DNA from 3 places in the Paradesulfitobacterium aromaticivorans genome. Region 3 is predicted to be linked to each of the others. Evidence: riboswitches for the same ligand, from Rfam matches in the RefSeq annotation. Region 3 holds a riboswitch; each other region holds the start of a gene.
The links. A riboswitch is a leader RNA that binds a small molecule or an ion and turns the genes downstream of it on or off. The one in region 3 is predicted to bind cobalamin.
Positions count from the first base shown of each region.

Region 1: linked by a shared signal. The riboswitch ahead of cobT (nicotinate-nucleotide--dimethylbenzimidazole phosphoribosyltransferase) and the one ahead of thiC (phosphomethylpyrimidine synthase ThiC) in region 3 are both predicted to bind cobalamin.
Region 2: linked by a shared signal. The riboswitch ahead of cbiE (precorrin-6y C5,15-methyltransferase (decarboxylating) subunit CbiE) and the one ahead of thiC (phosphomethylpyrimidine synthase ThiC) in region 3 are both predicted to bind cobalamin.

Region 1 covers NZ_BAAHYT010000011.1:733,919-737,178, forward strand. Annotated here, with positions in the region: partial or broken gene ACYQ2N_RS20365 (adenosylcobinamide-GDP ribazoletransferase) at 1-215, opposite strand, end outside; gene cobU (bifunctional adenosylcobinamide kinase/adenosylcobinamide-phosphate guanylyltransferase) at 318-929, opposite strand; partial or broken gene cobT (nicotinate-nucleotide--dimethylbenzimidazole phosphoribosyltransferase) at 938-2,013, opposite strand; cobalamin riboswitch at 2,117-2,305, opposite strand; gene ACYQ2N_RS20380 (Nramp family divalent metal transporter) at 2,403-3,260, opposite strand, start outside.
Region 2 covers NZ_BAAHYT010000011.1:874,595-877,854, forward strand. Annotated here, with positions in the region: gene cobM (precorrin-4 C(11)-methyltransferase) at 1-114, opposite strand, end outside; gene cobI (precorrin-2 C(20)-methyltransferase) at 111-809, opposite strand; gene cbiE (precorrin-6y C5,15-methyltransferase (decarboxylating) subunit CbiE) at 806-2,035, opposite strand; cobalamin riboswitch at 2,126-2,305, opposite strand; gene cbiD (cobalt-precorrin-5B (C(1))-methyltransferase CbiD) at 2,458-3,260, opposite strand, start outside.
Region 3 covers NZ_BAAHYT010000009.1:99,009-102,268, forward strand. Annotated here, with positions in the region: gene bzaB (B12 lower ligand biosynthesis ThiC-like protein BzaB) at 1-516, opposite strand, end outside; gene thiC (phosphomethylpyrimidine synthase ThiC) at 599-1,897, opposite strand; cobalamin riboswitch at 1,995-2,165, opposite strand; gene ACYQ2N_RS05010 (hypothetical protein) at 2,192-2,935, opposite strand; gene ACYQ2N_RS05015 (hypothetical protein) at 2,932-3,260, opposite strand, start outside.

The DNA.
Region 1 (3,260 bases), on a different contig from region 3:
ACCCGGCTGTCCTTCATTATTTCCAGCATGCGTTCCCGCGTACGTGACGAAAGCAGGCCGTCCATGCTTTCCATAAACCCATCGAGGTGCAACCCTCCGGTCAGGATTATTTCCAGGGCCAGGAGGATAGCAGCGACTGCCAAAGGAGGGTACAATAACCCGACAAGAGTAGCTGTGCCCCAGAGTACCAATACCAGAAAGAGCCCGATCAGCGGATAATAACGCTGTGAACGCGCGAACTCCTCAGCTGTGACATCCTGCGCTGAGGGAGCGGGATTCTGGTCAGGAAAGTGAAGGCAATAAGAAGTGCACGCATTTTAACGCTCCCGTAACTCATCCAGAATTTTTTGACCTGGCCCTTTAACTTCCAAGGGGTAACCCGCGACCACTAAGTACACCGTATCAGCCGCCTGAGCTAGGATCTGATTGCTGCGTCCTGCCAAGTCTCGGTAGGCGCGCGCCAGAGGATTATCAGGCACTATCCCCAAGCCCACTTCATTCGTTACAAAAATTACTGTGGGTTTAATCCCCGAGGCTGCTGCGGCAGCCTCTCGCACTTTATTTAGAATTTCCTGTTCCGCCTGGAGGCTGGAATGTTTCAAGTTTTCCCCCATATTTCCCTCAGCCTGAAAAGAACTGTGCGCAAGTATCAAGTTTGAGAGCCAGAGTGTGACACAGTCAAGGAGAACTACCCCGTCCCGCTCTCTCAGGGTCAACAACACCTCAGTAATATTAAGCGGCTCTTCTATAAGTTCCCACTCTGGCGGGCGGGATTCTTTATGTTTGCGCACGCGGAAAGCCATTTCTTCGTCCCATATTTGGGCGGTCGCGATATACGTAACCTTCTGGCCGCTGTGGTCGGCCACGAGTTCAGCGAAGGTGCTCTTACCGCTGCGAGCACCGCCGGTTACGAGAATAAATTTGGACATAAGCGTAATCACCTACCTTGTTCACTGACTCCGGCATCGGCGGAGGTGGCCATTTCTTCCAAAATATGAATTGCTGCTTCCACAAGATAAATACTTAAAGCTGCTCCGGTTCCTTCCCCTAAGCGCATGTTCAAATTGAGCATCGGCTCCAATCCCATAATTTTTAAGGCCCTGAGGTGACCCGGTTCGACCGAGGAGTGCGAGGGGAGCATGTAACGGGTAGAATTCGGACTTAATTTGGCTGCAATGAGTCCTCCGGCAGTGGAAATGAACCCGTCCACTATGATCGCCGCCCGGCTGGCTGCGGCTTGTAGGACAGCCCCGGCAATGGCTGCAATCTCCAAGCCGCCAACCTTGGCCAAAACGTCAAGCGGGTCGCCAATGTCCGGCTTATTAACGGAGATTGCTTTCCTGATAACCTTAATCTTGCGGGCCAGTCCGCGATCGTCAACCCCTGTTCCTCTTCCTACAACTTGCTCGACCGGCAGACCGGTATATAAAGAGACAATGGCGGAGCTGGGAGTCGTGTTGCCGATGCCCATGTCCCCGGTGGTAAGGAGGTTGGCCCCGGCGTCAATTTGCTCTTTGGCAACGGCGGCTCCACCAGGATTGCTTTTATTGCCTCGGCGCGGGTCATGGCCGGGCCTTGAGCCATGTTCTTGGTTCCACTCATAACTCTACGGCTCATTAGTTCAGCAGGTTCGAGCGGGAAAGCTACGCCCACATCAGTGCAGATAACCTCCGCACCCGCCTGGCGTGAGAGGACATTTATAGCTGCACCGCCATTAAGGAAATTATACACCATTTGTGGGGTTACTTCCTGGGGAAAAGCGCTGACCCCTTCCGCTACGACGCCGTGATCTCCGGCCATCAGGAGGACGGCCTTTTTGTGGATCTGCGGTCGAGGGGTCTGCTGCATCCCTGCCAGTTGTTTGGCGATTTCCTCCAACTGACCAAGGCTTCCTTGCGGTTTCGTGAAGGAATCCAGGCGTGCTTGGGTTTGGGCCATTGCTTCTTCATCGAGTCCGGTGATCTTGTTAAGAAGGCTTTCTAATTCTTGTTCGAGTTGGGTAAGTGCTTGCATGTTTTTCTCCTCCTAAAATTAAATTTGACTAAAATAAAAAGTCCTAACCACATAGCTGTGGTCGGGACTTTGCCTTCATCTCCGCCGCTCCTCCACACAAGGGAAGACTTATTTGCTTGAGGCAGGTCAACTGGCTTTCGCTTCCTCACTTAACCGCGCCTTCCCAGCCCATCGGCCAGTGGCAGTCTGCGGCAGCTCAGCGTTTACAGTGGTGGGTCCGCGCCGGCCTATACTTGTAATATTCCGGACTTCCCTATTCTCCCCGAAGGGCACCTCAAACAAAGCGTGTAGTTAGTTTTGCTCATAGCATAGCACATGGGGGACTGGCTGACAAGATAAAGCCTAAGAAATATTTCATGTATCTAATTAGACCTGTATTGGAACCCTGCCTAAGAGGTGAAAGTTAAATAGACGAGGAGAGCGTTAAGACTGATGATCAGGGATACGATTACTCCGCCAATCACATTGGTGAGGCGGCGGTTTGCCAATTCCCCCATGATATCCTTGCGGCTGGTAATGAGAAGAAGGGGAATGATAGCCGCCGGAAGAGCAAAGCTTAGAGTTACCTGGCTTATAATTAGGATTTTCATGGGGTTAAATCCGAGGGCAAGTAAGACCAGGGCAGGAATCATCGTGATAGTACGCCGAACATTGATTGGGAGGTCAAGGCCGATAAACCCTTTCATCATACATTCTCCGGCCATAGCCCCCACAGTAGAAGATGAGAGGCCTGAAGCAAGGAGGGCGAGGCCGAAAGCACCGCTCGAAAGGTTTCCGAGCAGGGGAGTCAGGGAGCGGTGCGCATCTTCGATCGAATCCACAGGCAATCCTTTGGAGTAAAACACGGACGCTGCAACGATTACCATGGCTGCATTAACCAGAAAGGCAATATTCATAGCGATGACGATATCCAGACGTTCCATTCGGAAATGCTTACGTGCTTCCTCAAGTTCATCGCTTTGACGGCGTGCTTTAACCAATTCCGAATGGAGAAAGATAACATGAGGCATGACGGTGGCTCCGAGCATTCCGACCGCAACGAGCACGCTCTCCGGACCTAAGCTGGGCACAAGGGTGTGGTATGCGATTTCCGTCCAGGCTGGTTTGGCCAGGAGCATTTCAATCATATAGGATATTCCGATCACTGCAACTAAGGTTACCACAATTCTTTCCACTACATGCTGGCCAAAACGCTGCAAATACACTATAACAAAGGTAACGCCGATTGTCAGGAGCCCGGCAACAAG
Region 2 (3,260 bases), on a different contig from region 3:
TAAAGAACCGGCAAATATTACCCGGTCAGCCTTCTCCAAAGCCTTCAGTCCCTTGACTGTAATCAGTTCTGGATCGCCCGGACCTGCACCGACAAAAATAACTTCTCCCTTCATTGTTTTCCCCCCATCTTTATTAACAACAGGCTCAAATAATCGACTTTCTCCGTTTCGGATAACTCTTTAAGCGCACGAATTTCTTCTCCATCTTGTCCGATTCTCGTGAATAATACCGCTTCGTGCTCAGAACCGGTAAGCGACTGTGCAACATCCGGTAGATTGCGGGAAAGTTTTAAGATCACCAGATTGGGCAGATCAAGAAAGCGCCCGATGTCATCCGTTCCCGGCAAAACAAGGAGTGGTTCGTCTCCCAGTGCCAAGGGCACATTGATACGGGCGGCAGCCGCTGACATCGCGCTTATTCCCGGAACCGTTTCAATTTGCTCAGGAGAGAGATGAGGACTCAGGTAAGTAAGCAAATAACTGTAAGTGCTGTATAACGACGGATCACCAATCGTGATAAAAGCTACATCCAAACCTGAGTTAAGCCGGGATAAGATTGCCTGGGCACCGGTCTGCCATGCTTCCTGCAATACTTCCTGGTCTGATGTCATCGGCATTTCTAGTTCCAGAAGTTCCGTCTGCGTGCGGTAATGCCTGCGCGCGATCTCCCAGGCTACACTTTCCCGGTCATGACGCGATTTAGGAATCGCTACGATATCTACGGACTGCAATACCTCCACTGCCCGCAATGTTAAAAGACGGGGATCACCCGGTCCCACACCTACTCCGTAAAATTTACCCTTATTCATGCTTTGCCACCTTTCGTTGCGGAAATGATAAAAACCTGATTTAATGAATTAGCCATATGAAGATCACCCGCTTCCTGCCAGCGTACCACCTGCAGGGATATCGCTTCAATCTCACAATAATTATGTTCCTGCAAAAGAGCAAGCCCTTCAGCCGCATTTTCCAAAGTAACGGCGGTCATCACCAGCCTGCCACCAGCTATCAGTGGAACCTGCGTTATAATCTCCCGCAAATGCCCTTTGCTGCCGCCGATAATGCAAACATTGACTGCAGGGATTTGGGTAAAGGCTTCCGGTGCACTTTCGGGAACCAGAACTACGTTTGATACCTGAAAGTGCTCACAGTTGCGCTGGATCAATTCTTGGGCCGTAGAGTTGTTTTCCACGGCATAAACCATACCACGCTGAGCGAGCAAGGCAGCTTCTATACTTATACTTCCGGTACCTGCTCCCACATCCACTACACTATCTGCAAGGGATATATGGGCCTTAGCTAAGACTTGTACGCGCACTTCCGCTTTGGTCATGGGCACATGATCCCGAATGAACTCATCATCAGAAATACCCATAAAAAATTGTCTACTTGCGCGTTCCTGCTGATTCCGCTCCAAATCTCCGGTGGGAAATATGATGAGAATCGCGTTATCCAGTGCTTGTTCTGACACAGCAAGTGCGCTGGCGCGAGTAAGCTCCCAGACTTCATCCGCATAGCCAAGGGCATTGCCGACAGCTATCTCAGGATCTTGCCCTCTGTCTAAAAGCAACTGCGCAACTTTCTGAGGAGTATTCGCCCCCCCGGTTAGTACCGCTAACGGACTGGAAATTACTCGGGGCAAAGTGTTAAGGTCTCTCCCATGTACACTGCAGAAGGAGGCTTCCTGCCAAGGCAGACCTGCCTTAGCAAAAGCCAGTTGCAGGGAACTAATCCCCGGGAGAACAGCAATCTCTGCAGCGGGGAATTCGCGTTTTAATCCGGACAAGATGCTGTAAAACCCTGGGTCTCCGGAAACAAGCACCCCGATCGTTAAGCTTTGTGCCAGCAAATCAGCAATCCTGTTATAGGTTTGCCCAAGATTTGAGGAGAGAAGATGCCGCTCTCTGCTAAACTCCGGGAATAACACCTGCAGGCGCTCACTTCCTACTAAAACATCACAACGCGCAACGGTCTGTTTAATCGCCGGTGCTACCCACTCCGCTGTTCCCGGGCCGGTTCCAATTACGTAAATCATAAGTTTAATCTCCTTGGAATATTTTAAAAATAAAAAGAGCCTAGACCGGCTCGCAATGGTTGAGTGACACATCACCTATCACGCGTAGGTCTGTGGAAATATCTTAAGGTAGGTCTCCTGGCTTCAGATCATCGTTTTCCCCATCCTTCCCAGCTTGCGCCAGTGGCCGTTTTGGGGAAACTCCCTGTTCACAGTGGCGGGACCGCGCCGGATTTACACCGGCTTCCCTATTACCCCTCTCAGTGAGGGACCTTAAGAAAATTATTCTAAGAATTTAATTAACTGCCGTAATCCATATTACATCTGCCAACAACCGTTGAATGTTCGCAACAGATGGAATACAGTCTATCAAAATTAGATGCAGTATATTACTATTCGTGATCTAAGACTAAAATCCTGCTTCGTTAAATAAATTTAATCACTCACGTTCCAGAAGGCCACGTCCACTTCTCAGCGGCAGCAACCTTTCGTGCTTCCTCATCCCAGCCCACAAACGTGCCATCAAGCAGGGTTAAGACCGTACCAACAGTCATTTCCTGATGCACAAATGCCTGCGCTCTGGAACTGGCCAAGGCAGCCAGTTTATGTACTAATCCCTGATGTCCAAGCAACAAAAGTTCTTTAACTGCTCCCTCAACTGTAGGGATTTGAACGAGTTCACTCAAGACAGATTGCTTGATCCCGGCCAGCGCACTATGCGCGAGTAAGATTTCAGAACGGGCATCAGCTACTCGGTTGTGGGTATGAAAAATCCCACCCGCAATCTTAATTAGTTTGCCGACATGCCCTAGTAATAATACCTGTTTGATCCCCCGGTAGGCAGCTTCCTCCAGAATATAGCCGACAAAATTACTCATCTGAATAACCGCTTCAGGCTGAACTTGCATCTTTTCGACTGCCGTTCGGAACCCATAATTCCCAGGAGTAAGCACCACTGTCCGGTAACCGTAAGCAACTGCCTGATCTATCTCCGGCAGAATCGAAGATTTGAATGCTTCTTCCGACATAGGCCTCACGATCCCGGTGGTTCCAAGGATGGAGATCCCGCCCACAATGCCTAGGCGTGGATTGAGAGTGTGCTGTGCAATTTTTTCCCCTTGTGGCACCTCGATTACCACTTCAAGTTCTTCCGTGGGAAAAACTTCGCGTACTGCTTGTTCTATCATCAGGCGCGGTGTCGGATTAATCGCACTTGTTCCCACAGGCAGCGCTAATCCTTTTTTGG
Region 3 (3,260 bases):
TTTAAGAACATCAAAGTTATAAGCGCTATGAATGGCCATGAAGTCAACGCCGTCCGCAGCTTGTTTCTCAATCGTCTCAAACATATCCTCTGCCGTCATGGCGACAATGCTGCCCCGTTTTTCAATAGCTTCAATTGTGGCCTGGTAAATAGGTACACTGCCAACAGCAATGTTGGCTTTTTCCAGGCTCAGACGCCTCATGCCGTCAATATTCCCTCCGGTGCTTAAATCCATAAGAGCATCACATCCTGCCTCTTCAACAAAGGCCAGTTTTCTCTCTTCCATGGACAGATCCTCACGGTTGCTGGAGGTGCCAATCAACGCATTGACTTTGATGCGCAGACCTTGTCCGATGCCACAGTAATTAAAATCTCTCCGGTTAATATTTCGGGGAATGACGATCCTGCCGGAGGCCACTCCCTCCCGGATAAAATTGACGTCAACATTTTCCCGTTTAGCGACCGCTTCCATTTCCGGAGTAATTTTACCCGCCCGGGCTGCTAATACCTGCGTCATTAATATCACCCTTTCCTATAATTGATGTTCGAAACGATATTTCCCGGTGACTATAAGTGCCACGCTAGAGCTATGGGAGTTATTAGCAAGTTACTTTGGATGTCCCTAAATATTGTGACACGATGTCCATGGCGCAGTACTTACCGCACATGGCGCAGCCGGCCACGGTATCATCACTCCTGGTCTTTCTCATATACCCGGCGCGTTCAGGATCTATGGCCAAATCAATCTGTTTTTTCCAATCCAAAGCTTTCCTGGCCCGGGAAAGCTCCAGATCCCACTCTGCCGCCCCGGGTAAACCTTTAGCTAAGTCGGCGGCATGGGCAGCGATCCGGGCAGCTACCACGCCTTCATGAACTTGATTAACATCAGGAAGACCGATGTGTTCGGCAGGCGTGACATAGCATAAGAACTCAGCCCCGGCCCAGGCGCTGATTGCACCCCCTATGGCTGCACTAATGTGGTCGTAACCGGCAGCAATATCCGTGACTACCGGTCCGAACACAAAGTAGGGAGCCCCTTTGCACAGGCTCTTTTGCAGGGTCACAGTCGCTTTTAACTGGTTCAAAGGAACGTGACCCGGTCCTTTGACCATGACTTGAACACCCGCTTCCCTGGCCCGCCTTACCAGTTCACCAATAACCACCAACTCCTGAACTTGAGCGCCGTCCAGGGAATCAGCCAAACAGCCCGGCCGCATCCCGTCGGCAATGCTGACTGTTACGTCATACTTGCGGGCAATTTCCAGAACTCGGTCGTAGTATTCATACAGTGGGTTTTCCTGCCGGTTATGTAACATCCAGCCGATTAAATGCGAGCCTCCGTAACTTACCAGAGGATCAAGCCTCTTTTCCTGTTTGGCCCGTTCCACAATGCTCATGGTCGTACCACAGTGCAGGGCCAGGAAGTCCACACCGTCGGCGGCCTGCCGTTCAATGACCTCGAATAATTCTTCAACTTCCATTTTTACGGATGTACCATACTTTTGGGCAGTTTCAGCCACCGCTTGGTAATAAGGCAGTGTTCCCACCGGCATACTTGCAGCTGCCAAACTTTCCTTGCGCATAGCATCAATATCTCCGCTTACGCTCAAATCCATGATCGCATCCGTTCCAGCTCCTACGGCCGCTTTAATCTTGGCAAGTTCACCATCCATACTTCCTTTGCTGCCGTACAAACCAATGCTGGCGCTGACTTTGGTTCTAAGACCTTTGCCAATGCCTGTTGGAATCATGTTTGGGTGCTGTGTGTTCCGAGGTATGACAATGGTCCCTTCAGCGACTCCTTGTCTTACCAATTCAGGAGCAACCCCTTCCCGGGCAGCTACCTGTTCCATTTCGGGTGTGATTATGCCTGTTAAGGCACGGCTTAATTGAGTCATAACAATCTCCTCCTCTTGTTGTAAAATAAAAAATCCACACCAAAACAAGGGCGTGGATTTTACCTTCATCCTCACCTAACCGGCCTTACCTTCGAGGCGGTATAGATCATTACAGGCAGGTCTCCTGGCTCAGGCTCATCGCTTACTCGCCCCTTCCCCCTAGTGGAGTGGTTATGGCGACAGCTTACCTTTACAGTGGCGGGTCCGTCCGGGAATTTCACCCAGTTCCCTATTCTCCCATGCGGGCACCTGTAACATTTGAAATATTATATTGCTAATTAGATTTTAACTAACTTAGTCCCGTTGGTCAAGTACCATTTGGACATTAGCCGCTCCACTGTCAATTTCCAAACTTTTAGGAACAAGAAGATATATGACCTTCCACCCAACATTCACCGAAGCCGACATGCCTTGGATTGTTTGATTAACCTGTTTGAATTGATTGATTGTAAAGTCTGCATTAAAGCGGCTGAATTCCAGTTGCTGCTGACTTGGGGCTTGAACCGATAACATCCCATTCTGCACAGAAATAATTGGGGGTAAAACCAAGTTCGTAAAATTCATACCCCCAGCCACATGGGGTGCGACATAGGTACTCACTTCGATTTCACTGTCATCGACGTCTTTTCTGGCGATGAGAATTTGATAACCCATGGTCGGCGCTTCCTTCAAAGTCAGTTTGTTCGTATCCACTTTGAATTTTTGACTGCTGTTTTTATAAACCCCTGGCAGTTGATCGAGATTTCCTTCAGGAGGAAAGCGATAATCATATACACCAGTCATATCGCCTTCCGTTCTTGCATCTGCTAAGTTTTTACCTTCACTAACTTGCATGAATCCTTGGTCCGGCAGCAGATAGTAAATAGGGACGAGTACAATGAGCAACGCAAGGTATAACCCCGCGAACCGCGCATTATTTCTCCAGGTCGTAAAATAGTTCACACGGGGTCTAATTGCCTTCACCAGCAAGAGGCCAAACCCAAAAATGATTAGCAATAACAAAGGCAGAAGAACAATATTTCTTGGCATGACATTCATTGTCTGACCTCCATTCTGTTCGAAAGAAGAATACTCATTCCAAAAAGAATGATGGATGCGCTCAGGATTTTGAGCGTAAAAAATAATAATAAATGTTCTGATGTGAAAAAGTTAAAGATCGCTATCAAGGAATCGGTATAAGATCTTAATAATCCGATCAATACTGCCGGGATAAGGATAACAAAAACCTTATGAACCTCTATTATCACCCTGATTAAATACCCGCTAGCGGCAAGGAGGATCAGATAGAGACTGGTGACGAAAGCCCCAAGCAATAGATCGGCAGGGACTGTCAAAAATCCGTCACGCATGAACATGGCTCTAT